2 regions of the Pseudomonas sp. NPDC087185 genome follow, and region 2 is predicted to be linked to the other one. Evidence: riboswitches for the same ligand, from Rfam matches in the RefSeq annotation. Region 2 holds a riboswitch; the other holds the start of a gene.

Region 1 (5,171 bases), on a different contig from region 2:
ACGCCCTGGATCGACGAGTACTCACGGTTGGTCAGCGTCACCAAGGCCTCGAAGGCATCCTGTACCTGACGCTCGGCGATGATCCGGTTGGCCCGGGCCGTGTCGTAGCTGGCCTGGGACTGCAGCACGTCGGTCTTGTCGGACAGGCCCACGTCGAAACGCTCGTTGGACTGGTCGAGCTGGCGCTTGAAGGCGGCTTCCTCGGCCTTGGTCGCGGCCAGGTTGTCTTGGGCGCGGAGCACGGCGAAATAATTTTGCGCGGTCTGCAGGATCAGGTTCTGCTCGGTGGCGGACAACTCCAGCGCCGCCTGCTCGTTGACCGCCTCGGCCGCCTGCAACTGGAACCAGCGGTCGGCACGAAACACCGGCTGCGCCAGGGTCGCGCTCCAGGAGTTGCCACTGCGGTTGGAGGTGGTCGACGGCTCGTCGAGCTTGGTGCGGGTGTTCAGCATCTCGGCACCCGCCGACAGGTTTGGCAGCAGGCCGGCGCGGGCCTGGGGCACCACTTCGCGGCGGGCGCCATAGTCGGCGCGGGCGGCGGCAAGATCGGCGTTATTGTCGACCGCTTCCTGATAGACGCTGACCAGGTCGGTCTTTACCGTCGTGGGCACATCCGCTGCCCAGACCACTCCGTTGGACGCACAAGACACGGCTATCGCCAGTGAGAGTTTGCGCAGCATAGAGGCAATCCTTGTACGAAATTTAATTACTGAACTGTTGAGTATCGAATGACGGGCCAGTGTAAAGGCGCGCGCAGCCGGCAACAATCGCCGAATGCACCTTTCATCATCGTTACGATTTACCCGCTTGGCTTTGCCGACCACTCCAGTCTAGACTGCGCATGTTCTTGTCGGGGTGCCTTGAAGCAAAGGCTGAGATCGCAAAGTTGCGGATCCCGTTGAACCTGATCAGGTTAGCGCCTGCGTAGGGAACAAGATTGCTCGCCTTCCCGGGGAGCCTCTTGTGCCAGGTCCGGGATTGTCACAGCTGCACGCAGCTCACGGCACCCCCATGTATCCGGCACTGCACACCCGTCAAGGGGTGCGTCCGCGTCTTTCAGGTTCTCCCCGACATTCCACCGCTAGGAAGCTGTCTGGAGAGCCTGTGATGAGCAAACAAGAAAAAACGATCAACCTCAGCGAGTCGGCGCAAGTCGATCAGCAGTCCGTGCAACCGTTCCCGCGTTCGCGCAAGGTGTATGTCGAAGGCTCGCGCCCGGACATCCGCGTGCCGATGCGCGAAATCAGCCTGCACGACACCCCCACCGACTTCGGCGGCGAAACCAACGCCCCGGTGCTGGTGTATGACACATCCGGCCCATACACCGACCCCAACGTCATCATCGACGTGCGCAAAGGCCTGGCCGATGTACGCTCGGCCTGGATCGACGCGCGTGGCGACACCGAGCGCCTGGGTGGCCTGAGCTCGAACTTCGGCCAGCAGCGCCTTAACGATACCGAGCTTGCCAAGCTGCGCTTCAACCACGTGCGCAACCCGCGCCGCGCCAAGGCGGGTGCCAACGTCTCGCAGATGCACTACGCCCGCCAGGGCATCATCACCGCTGAGATGGAATACGTCGCCATCCGCGAGAACATGAAGCTGCAGGAAGCCCGCGCCGCCGGCCTGCTCAAGCAGCAGCACGCCGGCCACAGCTTCGGTGCCAACATCCCGAAAGTGATCACGCCTGAGTTCGTGCGTGAGGAAATCGCCCGCGGCCGCGCGATCATCCCGGCCAACATCAACCACACGGAACTGGAGCCGATGATCATCGGCCGCAACTTCCTGGTGAAGATCAACGGCAACATCGGCAACAGCGCCCTGGGCTCCTCGATCGAGGAAGAAGTGGCCAAGCTGACCTGGGGCATTCGCTGGGGCTCGGACACGGTCATGGACCTGTCCACCGGCAAGCACATCCACGAAACCCGCGAGTGGATCATCCGCAACTCGCCGGTGCCGATCGGTACCGTACCGATCTATCAGGCCCTGGAGAAAGTCAACGGCGTGGCCGAGGACCTGACCTGGGAGCTGTTCCGCGACACCCTGATCGAACAGGCCGAGCAGGGCGTGGACTACTTCACCATCCATGCCGGCGTGCTGTTGCGTTACGTGCCGCTGACCGCCAAGCGGGTTACCGGCATCGTCAGCCGCGGCGGTTCGATCATGGCCAAGTGGTGCCTGGCGCATCACCAGGAGAACTTCCTGTACACGCATTTCGACGAGATCTGCGAAATCATGAAGGCCTACGACGTCAGCTTCTCGCTGGGCGATGGCCTGCGCCCGGGCTCGATCGCCGACGCCAACGATGCCGCGCAGTTCGGTGAGCTGGAAACCCTCGGCGAGCTGACCAAGATCGCCTGGAAGCACGATGTGCAGTGCATGATCGAAGGCCCGGGCCACGTGCCGATGCAGCTGATCAAGGAGAACATGGACAAGCAGCTGGAATGCTGCGACGAGGCGCCGTTCTACACCCTCGGCCCGCTGACCACCGACATCGCCCCCGGCTACGACCACATCACCTCGGGCATCGGTGCGGCGATGATCGGCTGGTTTGGCTGCGCCATGCTCTGCTATGTCACGCCCAAGGAACACCTGGGCCTGCCGAACAAGGATGACGTCAAGACCGGCATCATCACCTACAAGATCGCCGCCCATGCCGCCGACCTTGCCAAGGGCCACCCGGGCGCGCAGATTCGCGACAACGCCTTGTCCAAGGCGCGTTTCGAGTTCCGCTGGGAAGACCAGTTCAACCTCGGCCTGGACCCGGACACCGCGCGTGCTTACCACGACGAGACCCTGCCGAAGGAATCGGCCAAGGTCGCGCACTTCTGCTCGATGTGCGGGCCGAAGTTCTGCTCGATGAAGATCACCCAGGAAGTGCGTGAATACGCCGCCAACCTGCGCATCGATGCGGTGGATGTGTCGGTCGAGGAAGGCATGCGCGAGCAGGCCGAGCGGTTCCGCCAGGAAGGCAGCCAGCTGTATCACAAGGTGTAAGGCTCCAGGTGCAGCGGCGGTCCGTCGCTGCTTTTACATCGGGGCCGCACAGCGGCCGAACTGGCCCGATTTACGGGTTTGGCTCACTTCAATTCTTTCGGCGATACAACAATGACAACCCCCAGCCATTTCTCCCCCGACCACCCGGTCCCCACCCACCAGCGCCCGTTCGGCGGTCGCGACCTGTTCTCGCTGTGGTTCTCGCTCGGCATCGGCCTGATGGTTCTGCAGGTGGGCGCCATGCTCGCCCCAGGCCTGGGCCTGGCCGGCGCCGTGCTCGCTATCGCCCTGGGCACCGGCGTGGGTGTGCTGCTGCTGGGTGCTGCTGGCGTGATCGGCAGCGACACCGGCCTGTCCGCCATGGCCACCCTGCGCCTGAGCCTGGGCAGCCACGGCGCCCGCTTGCCGGCGCTGCTCAACCTGTTGCAACTGGTCGGCTGGGGGGCGTTCGAGATCATCGTCATGCGTGACGCCGCCAGCCTGCTGGGCGCGCGGACCTTCGGTGAAGGCAGCCTGTGGAATAGCCCGATGTTCTGGACCCTGTGCTTTGGTGGCCTGGCCACCTTGCTGGCGGTCAGCGGGCCGCTGGCGTTCGTGCGCAAGGTGCTGCGCAAGTGGGGCATCTGGGTGCTGCTGGGCGCTTGCCTGTGGCTGACCTGGAACCTGTTTGCCAAGGCCGACCTGGGCGAGTTGTGGCGCCGCGCGGGTGACGGCTCGATGTCGCTGGCCGTCGGTTTCGACATCGTGATTGCCATGCCGCTGTCCTGGTTGCCGCTGATCGCCGACTACTCGCGCTTCGCCCGCAACGGCAAGCATGTGTTCGCGGGCACGGTGCTGGGGTATTTCATCGGCAATACTTGGCTGATGAGCCTGGGTGTGGCGTACACCCTGGCCTTTGCCCCGAGCGGTGAGGCCAACGCGCTGCTGCTGGCCCTGGCCGGCGCCGGTATGGGCATTCCGTTGCTGCTGATCTTGCTGGACGAGTCGGAAAAGGCCTTCGCCGATATCCACTCCGCTGCGGTATCGACCGGCCTGCTGGTGCGCCTTAAAGTCGAGCACCTGGCCTTGGCCATCGGCGTGCTGTGCACCCTGATCGCCTTGCTGGCCCCATTGGCCCAGTACGAAAACTTCCTGTTGCTGATCGGATCGGTGTTTGCGCCGCTGTTCGGCGTGGTGCTGATGGACCACTATGTGATCCGCCGCCGTCGCCTGCCCGCGCAGGTCGATGGCTTGCATTGGCAGGCCCTGCTGGCCTGGGCGGTGGGCGCGGCGGCTTATCACGTCATTGCCGCGCAAGCGCCAGAGCTGGGCGCGACCCTGCCAGCACTGCTGCTGGCAGGTGGGCTGCACCTGCTACTGAGCTTCAGCCGCGGCCGGGAAACAGCTCGGGCTTGAGTACGCCGTTCAGGCGCGGGTAGGGGAGCTTCAGTTCCACGTGGCCCATGGAGTAGGGCGCGATGGAATAAACCTCGTACTTGACCACCACCGCGCCGTACGTCAGGGCGATGTGCGGCGACTTCTTGAACGGCCAGGTCTTGACGAACTCGGCGTCCTTGTCCATGCCCACGCTGATCAACCAGGCGCGGTGCGATTCCTCGACCGTTTTCCAGAACGTTTCTTCCTGCCCCGGCACCAGCATGTCCTGCAGGGTCAGCACCTTGTCCAGCTTGCGCGAGTAGTTGATGAAGCCGCGGCCGGGCATGCCGTGGGCGCCGCCGCTGTCGAGGTAGCTGGACAATTCGATGATCACCAGCCCGTCATGCTGCTCGCGTACCTTGGCTTGCAGGTAGCTGCTGTTGCGTTTGTCGGCGTTGGCCAGGTATTGCTGCTCGTACGCCTGCAACGTGCTGGGCGCGGTGCCATGCTGGTTGTCTTCGGTCAGCTGCAACAAGCGTTTTTCGACGATGGCGTCGAGCTTGGGCAGGGTCGGGAAGTGGATGGTGTCGATGTTCACCAGTGGGCAGTCACTGGCGCTGCAGCCGGGCTTCACGTGTTCCCAGGCGTCGCGTTTGACCTCCAGCGGGGCCCGGTAATTGGGCGTGAACAGGCTCTGGCAGGCACCGAGGGCCAAGGCCAGCACAGCCACGGAAGTCAGTTTGACAAGTGTCATGATGATCCTTGCAGTACAGGTAAAGTCGCCCTTTGACCGCCTGCGCGGCCTTCAGTTCGCCACTAAG
Region 2 (5,171 bases):
GATCGCCCAGGAACCCGTCGGTATTGAACGGGTTGAACCACAGCTGGCCGTTCTGATCCCAGGCCTTGTCGGCGATCACCAGGTTAACGTCGTAGTCGCGGTTGCCCCAGGCCATGCCGCTACCGCTTGGGAAGCGCAGGTTGACACCGTCCTGCAGGGCTTCGTTGCCGCGGTCCAGGGCGCTGTAGTAGTTCATCATCACGGCATTGCCTTTGTAGACGTTCTGCGCCGTGAAATCCATCATGTGGTCGTGGAACCAGTGGGTACTCATGGTTTCGCGCCAGTCGCCGCGAATCTTGATGCTGCCGTTCTGGCAGGTCTTCAGGCCAGGGGATGCGTCGTTGACGAACAGGGTTTCGCCCGGCGCGCAGGGGAATGCTGCGCGGGGGTCCTGGGCGCGGGTGTTGATGGTGTCATAGCCGGCCAGCTGGATCGGCCAGCGGTAGTCGTAGTACTGGCCGGGGAAGAAGTAGGCGTTGGCGAAACCATCGCTCTCGGCCGGGGAATGGCCGTTGTGCTCGTGGGTCGAGATGGTGTGCAGGCCGAACCCGGCGTTGGCGGCCGGGTCGATCGGCAACGCGTTGTAGTGGCGCATGAGCACCGGCTGGCCGTAGCGGACCATCAGCAACTTGGTAGGGAAGGTGCCGTCGAACGTCCACAGTGACTTGTGGTTCTGCAGCGGCATGTTCGGGTGAAAGCGCGTGTCGATGCCTTTGGTGGTGCCGAGCGTGGTGGGGATATCCGAGGTCTGGTAGTACAACCCACCTGGCGCGAATTCGCCCACGGCATAGTTGTGCAGCTGCTTGCGGTCACGCAGCCCCTGGTTGATGCGCGCACCCGCCTGTGCGGTCTTGAACGCGGCCTGGGGGTAGAACTCGTTCCAGCGCTGGTGCGACCAGCCTTTTCCTGGCGGCCGGCCTTCCGCCGGCGAGCCGACCGAATTGCGATTGAGGAACATCTCGATCTGCGCCTTCCACGGGTTGCGGTCCAACACGTTGGAATACTGGGTCGGGAACGGGTACAGCCCGGGTTGCTTGAGGAAGGCTTCCAGGGCGTTGCCGTTCGGGCTGCTGCGGGCGACGATGTCAGGGTCCTGTGCCGGTGCCGCACCGAGCGTGGGGACAGGGAACGTCAGGCTGGGCGGCGGCAGGCTCGGGTCGAGTTTCTCCGGGCCGAACTCTTCGAACAGCAGCAGCTGCTGGGTGAAGGGTTGCGCGCCATACAGCGGGCTGGGCTTGCCGTTGGTAGGGTAATTGCGTGAGGTCTGCATGGCCGGTGGCAGCACGTTGTCGACGCGGTTGGTGTCGCGGTCGCCATAGACACCGTCCTTGAGCTCAAGCGAGCCCTGGTTGGCCTCGGGCAGTGTAAGCAGGTTGAGCAGGGCCGGGTTCGGATCTGCCGGTTGGTCGTCAAAGTGGGAAGGGTCCGTTGGCGGCGGCTGGCTGACATCATCCATAGAGCCAGCCACGGCACCGTGCTGCCCAAGGCTGAGGATCATCGCGGTCACAGCGGTCAATCTGAACAGGGGGCGGCAGGGGTGGATCACGGCAGCTTTTTTCATCGCCTTATGCCTCGGTCGCAGCTAAATGGCTTGGGGCCATCAATGGCGTATTGCCTCGTTTTACTGGCCGGAGCAACGGCTGTGCCAAGTAATCTTTTGTTAAACAAAACCTTGTCGGAACTGATGCGACATAAACGTTGTCGCGTCAAAAAATGGGTATAGGTACCCACAAGCGGGTATGGCAAGGCCCAGTTCTGGTGATTTGCCCCGTGACAACCCCGGTGCAGGTGCTGTATACCTGCACCCCACCAAGGGGCGTCCGGCAACGGGCTGAGAGACCGCTGGCACAGCAGCGCGGTGACCCTTCGAACCTGATCCGGATCATGCCGGCGAAGGGATGGGACGAACGACCTGCCTTTTTGCCGGCCTCATTGCGAGGCCGCTCCATGCCGCACCGTAACGGTCTCGCTGTCACCCCATGGAGTGCAGCACCATGACCGAACGCTTCACTGAAACCCTGCGCCGCCAGAGCGAACCGACCTGGTCGGCTGCCGTTGGCCACCGCTTCGTCACTGAGCTGTGCGACGGCAGCGTGGCGGACCCGATCATGGTCCGCTACCTGGTCCAGGACCATCGCTTTCTCGACAGCTTCCTGACCTTGCTGGGCGCCGCCATCGCCACCGCCGATACCTTCGAGGCACGGCTGCGCTTCGGCCGTTTCGCCGGGATGATTTCCAGCGACGAAAACACCTACTTCCTGCGTGCCTTCGAGGCGCTGGATGTAAGCCCTGCGCAGCGCGTCGAAGCGAAGGACACGGTACCCACTGCCGGCTTCAAAGCGATCATGCAGGAAGCCGCCGCCACCCGTTCGTATGCCGCGGCGCTGGCCGTGCTGAACGTGGCCGAGGGCCTGTACCTGGATTGGGCAAGCAAAGCCGCCAAACCCTTGCCCGGCAACTTTGTGCATGCCGAATGGATCACCCTGCACGACAACCCGGCGTTCGCTGAGTTTGTCGCCTTCCTGCAGGCGGAACTCGACCGTGTAGGGCCGCAAGCGGCTGCGCTGAGCCGCGATTTCTATGCGCGCACCGTGGCACTGGAGCTCGCCTTCTTCGACGCCCTCTTTGAGGAGGAGGCCTGAGCATGGATATCTTCGAGCGCCTGAAAGCCGCCACCACACCGCAGTGGGCCAGCTACGTGGACCACGATTTCGTGCGGCAGATGGGTGAGGGCACCTTGAGCGAGGAGGCCTTCCGGACGTACCTGGTGCAGGACTACCTGTTCCTGATCCAGTTCGCCCGCGCCTGGGCACTGGCCGCCTACAAGAGCCGCCTGCCGGCCGACATTCGCGCTGCGCAGGCTGGCCTGGCGGCCATCCTCGATGAAACCGAGCTGCACCTGCGCCTGTGTGCGCGCTGGGGCCTGTCGCAGGCCGATATCGAGGCGGCGCCCGAGCACCAGGCTACGGTGGCCTACACGCGTTATGTGCTTGACTGCGGCGCTGCCGGCGACCTGCTGGAGCTGCACGTGGCGTTGGCGCCGTGCGTGATTGGCTACGCCGAAATTGGCCGCACGCTGGCGCAGCAGATCGGTGACCTGAGCAATCACCCTTACCGGGAGTGGATTGGCGAATATGCCGGCGAAGGTTACCAGGGCGTGGCGGCGGCGGCACGCAAGCACCTCGATGAGCTGGCGGCACGCAGCATGACCGAGCAGCGCTTTGTCGAGCTGGCGGGGATCTTCGGCCAGGCTTCGCGGCTGGAGGCGGATTTCTGGCAGATGGGGTTGGATGGGGTGGCATAACCCACCTTGCTGGTCGCGGCCCCTGTGGAGCGGGTTGATCGGGGCACCGAAACACGGGCGAAGCCCGTGCTATCGACCGCGGTAGAGTTCAATTACTGACCATCAACTCCGGCCCCAGGTAGCCGTTGACCAGCGCGATATCATCATCCCCCAGGCTGCCCACCGAAGACGCCAGGCGCAAGCGTGACATCAGGTAGCGCAACTTGGCCTCGAACAGGTCATGCCGGGCCACGAACAGCAACTCCTCGGCATTGAGCACATCCGAGTTGGTGCTGGTGCCGCCTTCCTTGAAGCCCTTGCGTGTCGACAGCAGCGAGCGTTCGTTGGAGGCCACGGCTTTCTCCAGCGCACGCACCCGCAACGCGCCGCTTTGCACGCCACGGTACTCCCGGGTGGTGCCGGAAATCACTTCCTGGCGCGTAGCGTCGAGTTCATCCAGCGCCTTGGAACTGTTGGCCGAGGCCTGGCGCGTCAGCGCACTGACACCGCCACCGCTGTACAGCGGAATATTCAGCTCCAGGCCAATCGAGCTGTAGTGGTTGCGCTGGTTCAGCTCGGAGATCGACTGGCTTTCGCCGGCGGTGTAACCCGCGACAAAGTCGAGGGTCGGATAATGGCCAGCCCGTGCGCGTTTGACTTCCTCTTCGGCCAGCTCGTAGCTGTGCCGGCGGGCATGGATCAACGGGCTATCGGCCTGGGCCTTGACCAGCCAGTCCTGCAGGTTGCTCGGCAGCAACGGCGGCGTATCGAAGGCAGGCTGCAGAGTGGTCAGCGAGTCAGGCGTTTCGCCGATGTATTCCTCCAGCTTGCGTCGCGTATTAACCAGGTTGTCCTGCGCCTCGATCAGCTCGGCTTCGGCCAGGTCGCGCCGGGCGGCCGATTCGTCGATGTCGGTGATGGTGCCGTCACCCAGCTCCATGCGCCGCCTGGCCGACGCCAGTTGCTCCTCGAATGCACTCAGTTTGGCCTTGGCCAGGGTGATGGTTTCACTGGCCAGGAGCACGTCGAAATAACTGTCGGCCAGGCGCACCGCAGCGTCCTGGCTCTTGGCATCGAACACCGCGACGCTGTAGTCGGCGCGCTGCTGGCCCTGGTGGTACTCGGCCATTTTCTGTTTATTGAACACGGGTTGGCGCAGGCGCACGCTGGCGCCTTTGGAGTCGTAGTCGAGGTCGCGGTCAAGGCCGTTCTGGCGTTGGCTGCCATTGATCTTGTTGTAGTAGGCCGAGCCATTGATCTGCGGCAGCAGGCCCGCCTGGCCGATGGCGCGGTTCTCGGCGCCGGCCTGCTTCTCGTGCACGGCGGCCTGGTAGATAGGCCCCTGGTACTGCAACAGGTCCCAGGCTTGCTTGAGGTCCATGGCGCTGGCCGGTGCGGCCAACCCCAACAGGCAGACGAACAGGCAATGACGGTTCATTTCATTGCTCCTTGAACGCGCTGTCGACGCGTTCGAGCATGGGTTTGAGCAGGTAGCTGAGCAGGTTGCGCTCGCCGGTCTTGATGGTGACCGTAGCCGGCATGCCAGGCCGTATATGGTTGCTGCCAAGCAGTTTCATGCCCGTGGGGGTGACTTCAACCTGGGCCAGGTAGAAGGGTTGTTTGCTTTCCTCATCCATCAGCCGGTCAGCCGAAATGGTCTTGACCCGGCCGGGGATGTTTGGCGTTTGTGCATGGTTGAAGGCCGGGAAGGCGATGTCCACGGCAAGGCCGGGGACCATCTTGTCGATGGCCTGCACCGGTATCATCGCATCGACTTGCAGCGGCTCGTTCAGCGGTACGACCTCCATGATCTTCGCGCCAGGCTGGATGATGCCGCCGACGGTGGCGATGCTCAGCGCCTGGATCATGCCGTCGATCGGTGAGCGGA

Evidence for each region. Region 2 has a riboswitch for thiamine pyrophosphate ahead of ACIPIJ_RS10435 (TenA family protein). Riboswitches for the same ligand answer to the same signal wherever they lie in the genome.
Region 1: it holds a riboswitch for thiamine pyrophosphate, as region 2 does, so the genes downstream of both, thiC (phosphomethylpyrimidine synthase ThiC) here and ACIPIJ_RS10435 (TenA family protein) in region 2, are expected to answer to the same signal.

What each region holds. Positions count from the first base shown of each region.
Region 1 is NZ_JBIUZK010000005.1:412,323-417,493, forward strand. It holds gene ACIPIJ_RS19460 (TolC family outer membrane protein) at 1-680, opposite strand, end outside; TPP riboswitch at 842-948, shown strand; gene thiC (phosphomethylpyrimidine synthase ThiC) at 1,108-2,994, shown strand; gene cytX (putative hydroxymethylpyrimidine transporter CytX) at 3,106-4,389, shown strand; gene ACIPIJ_RS19475 (RsiV family protein) at 4,358-5,104, opposite strand.
Region 2 is NZ_JBIUZK010000003.1:44,343-49,513, forward strand. It holds gene ACIPIJ_RS10430 (Ig-like domain-containing protein) at 1-1,561, opposite strand, end outside; TPP riboswitch at 1,803-1,916, shown strand; gene ACIPIJ_RS10435 (TenA family protein) at 1,995-2,642, shown strand; gene tenA (thiaminase II) at 2,639-3,304, shown strand; gene ACIPIJ_RS10445 (TolC family outer membrane protein) at 3,393-4,721, opposite strand; gene ACIPIJ_RS10450 (HlyD family type I secretion periplasmic adaptor subunit) at 4,723-5,171, opposite strand, start outside.